Regions from separate parts of the Bacillus cihuensis genome, predicted to be linked through region 1. Evidence: riboswitches for the same ligand, from Rfam matches in the RefSeq annotation. Region 1 holds a riboswitch; the other holds the start of a gene.

Region 1 (4,200 bases):
ATTGAACTGGAAAACGGAGCTGTTCTAAAAAGCAAAACCGTCATCCTTTCAACAGGTGCTCGTTGGCGCAATGTTGGTGTTCCGGGTGAAAATGAATTTAAGAATAAAGGTGTAGCATATTGTCCACATTGTGATGGTCCATTGTTTGCAGGAAAACACGTAGCCGTTATTGGTGGCGGAAATTCCGGTATTGAGGCAGCAATTGATCTCGCTGGGATTGTGAAACATGTAACAGTTCTTGAATTTAATCCTGAGCTTAAAGCTGATTCTGTACTGCAAGATCGTCTTAACAGTCTGCCAAATGTAACTGTCCTAAAGAACGTTCAAACAACAGAAATTACTGGAACTGATAAAGTAAACGGTATTTCCTACGTTGAGCGTGAGACTGGGGAAGCTCAGCATATTGAATTGGCGGGAGTATTTGTTCAGATCGGACTTGTGCCAAATACGGAATGGTTAGCTGAGACTGTTGAACGTAATAGAATCGGTGAGATCGTTATAGATAACCATGGAGCAACGAACATACCTGGAGTGTTCGCTGCTGGAGACTGCACGAATAATCCATATAAGCAGATCATTATTTCGATGGGATCAGGTGCGAATGCAGCCTTAGGTTCATTCGATTATCTAATCCGAAATTAAACCACCATTTTATTATAAAAGGGCCGTTGAAATTACTTTTTAACGGTCCTTTTTCTTTATTCACCTTAAAAGATCCCGAATTAATAACCTCAGTTACTTATATACGGTTCATCGTAACACGCCTAAATGAGATTTACTTTCTACCTTTATTTCCAATATACCACTATTACTACATTTTTCCCCACCATTATCTTGTTTTATGGTGCATGACTCAATGTAATTTAAGAAGCTTTCCTCACTTTCATTGATTCCCTGACACCTTTTTTTGGAATCGCAGCTACTATAGCTAGTAAAGCTAGTCCAGCAAAAATAGCATTTGTCAATAACCCCATACTTGCAGCCACTTCCATATTTCCAGCCTTTTCAACTACACTATAAACAGTAACAGATATCGCTAATCCGAATGAGTTTCCAAGTGTACTAGACATTTTATAAATACCAGCTGCCTCTCCTGCTTTTGCTGCCGGTACATTGTCTACTGCTGTATCCGTAGATGGTGTCGCATAAAGGCCAAGTCCAATCCCATACACGGTAAAACCAATAAATACAACAATGGAATAAATCGCATTTGGTAAGAATGTTAATGTCATTAAGATAATTCCAACGATCACTAAAAGACAAGCTATGACCATCGGCTTTCTTGGACCACTTCGTTGTAATATTTTTTCACCAATACGAATCATCGCTAATGTAGCAACTAAATTGCCAATTGATAATAACCCAGATTGAAAAGAACTGTATCCTCTTGCCATTTGAACATAGGTATTCGCAACAATAAGTGCTCCCGCTACACCACTTATTAAAAAGTTTGACACAGTAGCCCCAGTAAAATATTTATTTTTAAATAAAGATAGATCGATAAATCCGTTAGATTTCCCTTTTACAAGTTTTAAAAATATCCAACCACCTATGACAGTGGTAGCCATTAACGTTAACGAAAGAGGGCTTGTCCATCCGAAGGCATCTCCATGTGTAATGACAACATTCAAAGCGACCATCACTAATAAAAAGATAACAAAGCCAGGAAAATCAAATTTTGCTGAATTGCTTTGTTCCGCTTTACTCTCTGGTACATCTTTAATCAAAAACATAGATAGTAAAGTGAAAATAATGGAAAATATAAAGATCCAGCGCCATCCCATATACGTAGCAATTAAACCTCCAGCTAATGAACAAATGCCTATGCCGCCCCAAGATCCAAAAGACCAGTAACTTATGGCTCTTTGTCGGTCTGGGCCGTCAAAATAGGTTTTCACCAAAGCAATCGTTGCAGGCATAATACACGCTGCCGAGATGCCTTGAATCACACGCCCAATAATTAAGAGAACCGTCTCCTGTGCAAATACGAGACAAAGTGAACCAATTATATTTAATAGTAAACCAATAGTTGTAATTTTCTTGCGTCCAATTCGATCAGATATTCCTCCAGCTGCTACAATAAACATGCCTGAAAATAAACCGGATAAACTAATTGCTGTATTCAAAAGTCCCATCGAAATGCCCATATCTAACTGAACTTCAGGCATCACATTTATGAGTGACTGTGAGAAAAGCCAATAAGTAAGCACCCCAAACACAATCCCCGTCATCATTCTGTTATTACCTTTATAGCTTGTTTCCATGGTGAACCACTCCTTTTTGGTTAAATATCCATTAAACTAACTATGTCTCTACAGTGATGATGAACGTGTAAATTATGCAGGCACAACAAAAAGGACAGAGAAAAACAGTGTTTTTCTCTGCCCTTCTCTGTCCTTTTACCTGAGAGTTTAGCTCAATAGAGCCTTTCCCCTTTGGTGACGTATCGATTCATACGCTCTCTCCAGAGGTGTGTCCAGCTGCAGTTCTTCTACCTGAGAGATTCGCTTCAAGGGTCTTATTGAAGTTTGCTCCTTCGGTGGCTTATAATAAACACTCTCCTGCAACTTTCATCCATCTATGATTTCTATATTTTCTGTATATTCTGTATTTATAGAATAATTTCAAAAGTCGATCGTGTCAACTAAAATCGAAAACGCTTTCAAAATCTATTGTCACTTTGACGCCCAGAACAATCGTTTCACAAGACGTTCCACGGATAGATATGGAATATTGCTGTGAAAAAGGATCTTTCAGATGGTAACCGACCAACTAATAGCAACTTTCGGTTTACTTTCTAATACCCCATTAAAACTTTCGTGATGGAATATTGTCCTTGTTAGCAGGTTATGTTGCCAATAATACAAAACAGATAACTCCCCTAATAGTAATTAGAGGAGTACATCAATGATCTCTTACCTATAGAAAATAAAGGAGACCGGCAACATCCAATCTCTTATCACTTATTAAAAACTTTAGGCTCTTTTCGTAAAGATTGTTGTTTTTTTGCAAGAAACCAATTCGAACAGATGTTGATCTTCGTTACAGGTGCGAGACTCCTGCGGGAAAAGCGTGTAGAGGGAGACCCCGCAAGTGCAAAGCACTGAGTAGGCTTCTGAGACCGCCCGCGGAAAGCGAGTACCTGCAACGGAAATCAACCCGGGTTATTAGTGTAAAAATGATTGAAAAGCAACAAAGTATGTGAAAACAGCCAAACTTTATCTTTATCCATCCAATTACTCTTTTTCATATCGCTTAATACTTCTTGAGTACAAAATATACTTCACTTTAATTCGAGTTTTATATTCTTCTACTTTAAATAATTAATTGCGAGAGAAATATAAAACCGTATGGAGTCTAGATATTTTTGTATGTCAACCCATTCATCGGGCTGATGAGCCACTGTAGGCTCTCCTGGTCCACAGATTAATATTGGAACATTTTGAAGATGATTCCTATAGATAGACCCATCTGTATAATAATTAACTCCCCCTATATTGGGATCGTTTTGCAAATATGATTGCGCTTTATCCAAAGCCAAATGAATAAATGGATGATCGGGCGCAGTATATACAGATACTAAGTTGTTTATGACATCAATTTTATAAGAAACGTTCATTTCCTCAGATACTTTTTGTAAGAGTTCATTTATTTCCCCAACAATTTCCTGATGATTTTGCCCTGGTACAGTTCGAATATCAATGGTAATTTTGCACTGGTCAGGCACTACGTTAGGACCTACTCCGCCTTGAATCATTCCTATATTTAATGTAGAATCGCCTAAAATATCATGACGTTCATAACGAAGATCATAATTGTTTAATTTATTTATAAAATGATTGATAGCCAATATTGCATTAATCCCATGAGACGGCATTGAACCGTGAGCTGTTTTACCAAACATAGAGATCTCAAGCCAAAGTGCCCCTTTGTGTGCAACAACCACCTGATTTGAGGTAGGTTCACTAATTACAATAGCTGTAGCTTGGTCAATTTGACCTTTTTTAACTACTTCTCTAGCACCAATACAATTTACTTCTTCCCCAACCGTTCCAATGAATTGTAGGTTTCCACTCAATTTTATTCCTGCTTTTTGTATACATTCAATTGCTAAAATCATGGCAGCAACTCCACTTTTCATATCTGAGGAGCCACGCCCGAATATTCGATTTTCTACTTGTTTGCCCTCAAAGACAGGAA
Region 2 (4,200 bases), on a different contig from region 1:
CGTATTCAGCCATCTTTACAGCGTCGCCACCAGAAATGCCACTAGGCGCAGTGGAAGCGTCTTTAATCCCGCTATCCACTGCTTCTTTCATTTTGATCAATCGCTCTTCCATCATGCTAATAATCGTTGCTTCGTCTCTTCCTGACTTTTTTGCTTCAACCATTAACATCATGTCGCTAATGGATTTATTTTCCCGCTCACAAGCTTCAATAAGCTCTCTCATAGATTGAATGTCCATCATATCGCCTTCACCAATGCTTTCTCTTTCTGTTGATAAGGTTTTGCAAGGATTGAAAAATCATCTCCAGCGCTAAGACGAATCGATACCATTTCATCATTAATCATAAAAATCTTCGATAAGCCGCCTCCGAGTGACACACCACCAACCTTGAAAACTCGATCATCACGTTTTGCCGTTACAATCGTTATATTGGGATGATCCATATATTCACATTTATCTTCGAATTCAAATTGATACTGCATCCCATACTCTTCTGCTTTTTCCAACGCGAACTTGATACCGGAATCATCCGTATTCATACCAAGCAATCCGCCTAGAAGTGCTTTATCTGTTCCGTGTCCTTGATAAGTTTCAGCAAACGAATCATAAAATACAATGTTGCACTCTTCTGGATAATCCCCTAACAGGTCATAAATAAATTTTCCAATCGAAACAACACCAGCTGTATGAGAACTCGACGGTCCGACCATAATTGGGCCGATTATATCAAAACAACTTTGGAATTCCATGATTCTCCTCCTTTATTACACCGTAACTGCTTGTTGGAATAACGGGTACGAACTGCAAATCTCTTTAGTCGTTGCTTTTGCTTTTTCAAGAACGGCTTCATCGCCTTTATTTTTTAATACGTCTGCGATCACTTTACCGATTTTCACCATTTCATCTTGTTTCATGCCACGAGTTGTTAAGGCAGCTGTTCCGATACGGATTCCACTCGTAACAAACGGTTTCTCTGGATCAAACGGAATCGTATTCTTATTAACGGTAATGCCTACTTCTTCTAATAATTTCTCAGCTTCTTTTCCAGTTAAATTCCATGGACGTAAATCTAATAGGACAATATGATTATCTGTTCCATCTGAAACGAGGGCAGCCCCTTCATTCTTTAAGGTTTCGCCAAGTATTGCCGCATTTTCAATAACTTGTTTAGCATAGTCTTTAAAACTTGGTTGTAAAGCTTCTCTGAAAGCCACCGCTTTTGCAGCAATGATATGCATCAATGGTCCACCTTGAATACCAGGGAATATTGATTTATTAACCGCTTTAATCATCTCTTCATCATTTGTTAAGATGATACCGCCACGTGGGCCACGCAATGTTTTATGTGTCGTACTTGTCACAACATCTGCATATGGGATCGGAGATGGATGAAGTCCAGCTGCTACTAACCCAGCAATATGCGCCATATCGACCATCAGTTTTGCGCCGACTTGATCGGCAATTTTTCTAAAGCGAGCAAAGTCGATCGTTCTTGGATAAGCACTTGTTCCTGCAATAATCAATTTCGGCTTCTCTTTCTTCGCGATTTCTTCCAATTCATCATAATCAATGACTTGCGTATCTTCTCTCACACCATAAGATACAATTTCAAACCATTTTCCTGAAACACTCACAGGGCTTCCGTGTGTTAAATGTCCACCATGTGATAGATTCATGCCCATTACTTTATCACCAGGCTGAAGGAGTGCGAAAAATACAGCAAAATTTGCTTGTGCTCCTGAGTGCGGCTGAACATTTGCATATTTAGCGCCAAATAGCTCCGTTACGCGTTCGATTGCTGTTTGTTCTGCCACATCAACAAATTCGCATCCGCCATAATAACGCTTTCCTGGATACCCTTCTGCATATTTATTTGTCATCACGCTTCCCATCGCTTCTAATACATCTTCGCTGACGATATTTTCTGAAGCAATTAACTCAAGTGTTTGATGTTGGCGTTCCCGTTCCTTTTCAATCGCTCCAAAAATTATAGAATCATTTTGCTGTAAACTCATTTGTACTCCCCCTCGAAAGTTTTTTATGTCACCATCTTTTACTTACTTCGTCATAACTCGTAACGCTTTTCCCTTAAGCAATCTTCTTTTCCAAGAAAACTGTGAAGATACGCTCCCGTTTTTGCACGCAAAAAAGGACAGAAAAGGGTAGCGTGTTTTTCTCTACCCTTCTCTGTCCTTTTACCTGAGAGTTTAACCCTATATTTCATAGAGTCGTTCCCCTTTGGTGGCGTACTACTGTATACGCGCTCTCCAGAGGTGCGTCCGATTGTGGTTCCATCTACCTGAGAGATTGGTTCCAAGGGTCTTTTTGGAACTTGCTCCTTCGGTGGCTTGTCACATTGCACTCTCCCACAACCGTCATTCGCTCATATTTAGTTTCTGTTATATTCAGAATAGTCACATTTGAACAATCTGTCAAGGTTATTTTGTAAACGCTAACACTTTTTGTTTATTTCCCGAATAAATTCCCTTTCTTGAATAGATGATTGACATTTTGAAGGCTACAGCTTGCCAAAAGGAAAGCTAGCCCCCATATGTATAGGCATTCTTTTTGTAATGGATGTTAAAGGCTACAAATCATGATATTGCAAAGGCCAGAAGATGTAAGCTAGTCATAGCCATATTGCGACGACGAGTAAATACCTGAAGGATTCGTACAGTAATCTCGTTAATGCTGTAGATGTTACACCTAAATTTTGGGGTAAAAAAGATGAAGGATCCAAACCTCTTTCGTCTATTTTTTAACGATTAGGTTAATTTTTTCATACACAAAATGCACTGACTCATAAAGAAAGGGTCAGACCCCCACATCTGTGATATACAGAGGATAGAGTGTGAGGTCAGACCCTTTTGGGCATCAACTTTTATTCTTTTCGCATCTTATACATTGAGTGTATATTTCGCGCCAATCTTTTCTCTCGTTTGTTTCGCCGCTTCAATCATGACTTCTAGTGCTGCTACGGTTTCATTTATTCCACGTGTTTTCAAACCGCAGTCAGGATTGATCCAGAACAATTTTGGATCAAGGACTTGAAGGGCACGATCAATGTTTCTTGTCAATTCTTCAATTTTAGGTACGCGTGGACTATGAATATCATATACACCAAGACCAATACCTTTATCATACGTATTTTCTTCAAAGGCATAAATTAATTCTCCGTGACTTCTTGACGTCTCAATAGAAATAACATCTGCATCGAGCGCTTTAATGGCATCGATAATCTCTTTAAAGTCTGAATAACACATATGAGTATGAATTTGTGTATCGTTTTGTACAGATGTTGTTGCCAGTTTAAATGCATATACGGCAGCGTTCAAATAACTATCCCTGTTTTCACGCTTTAACGGCAGCCCTTCACGAATGGCCGGCTCATCCACTTGAATCATTTTTATACCATTTTTCTCTAGTTCCTCTACTTCTTTTCTTAGCGCAAGCGCGATTTGATTGGTTACTTCGTTACGAGCAATATCGTCGCGTACAAACGACCAGTTTAAAATGGTAATAGGACCTGTTAGCATACCTTTTACAGGTTTGTCTGTTAACGATTGGGCATATACGGTTTCTTCAACTGTCATTGCTTCTTTAAATGACACGTCCCCGTAAATAAGTGGTGGCTTCACGCAGCGGGAGCCGTATGATTGTACCCAACCAAATTTGGTAAATTGAAAGCCTTCTAATTTTTCACCAAAAAATTCAACCATGTCTGTACGTTCGAATTCTCCATGTACAAAAACATCTAGGCCAAGGTCTTCTTGAATTTCAATCCATTTTTTAATTTCCGCTTTTATATATTCTCCATATGCCGCATCCGTGAGCTCGCCTTTACGCCATTTTAAACGCTGTTTTCTTACTTCTTGTGTTTGTGGGAAGCTCCCAATTGTTGTAGTTGGAAGAAGTGGTAATTGGAAAGCCTTCTCCTGAATCCCTTGACGAACGTTAAAGACTGCTTCACGTTCTGCTTGATACGTATGCAAGTTTTGAATGGCTTCTTGGACTTGAATATTGTTTCGAAATGATGATTCATTTAGCGTTTGAACGGCTTCTATACTTGCTGTAATTTCTTTTCCGATCGATTCTTTGCCATTTTGAAGGCCTTTTGTCAGTATCACAATTTCATGTAACTTTTCATCAGCAAAAGAAAGCGCATCTTTTAAGACGTCATTAAGAGTTTCTTCACTTTT

What was found. A riboswitch is a leader RNA that binds a small molecule or an ion and turns the genes downstream of it on or off. The one in region 1 is predicted to bind glycine.
Region 2: it holds a riboswitch for glycine, as region 1 does, so the genes downstream of both, glyA (serine hydroxymethyltransferase) here and V179_RS0102080 (MFS transporter) in region 1, are expected to answer to the same signal.

What each region holds. Positions count from the first base shown of each region.
Region 1 covers NZ_AYSD01000010.1:465,158-469,357, reverse strand. The annotation lists gene ahpF (alkyl hydroperoxide reductase subunit F) at 1-642, shown strand, start outside; gene V179_RS0102080 (MFS transporter) at 864-2,264, opposite strand; glycine riboswitch at 2,390-2,470, opposite strand; glycine riboswitch at 2,474-2,574, opposite strand; gene V179_RS0102075 (M20 family metallopeptidase) at 3,311-4,200, opposite strand, start outside.
Region 2 covers NZ_AYSD01000017.1:133,894-138,093, forward strand. The annotation lists gene sdaAA (L-serine ammonia-lyase, iron-sulfur-dependent, subunit alpha) at 1-238, opposite strand, end outside; gene V179_RS0104220 (serine dehydratase beta chain) at 238-750, opposite strand; gene glyA (serine hydroxymethyltransferase) at 766-2,016, opposite strand; glycine riboswitch at 2,278-2,380, opposite strand; partial or broken gene V179_RS32135 (hypothetical protein) at 2,515-2,763, shown strand; gene metE (5-methyltetrahydropteroyltriglutamate--homocysteine S-methyltransferase) at 2,899-4,200, opposite strand, start outside.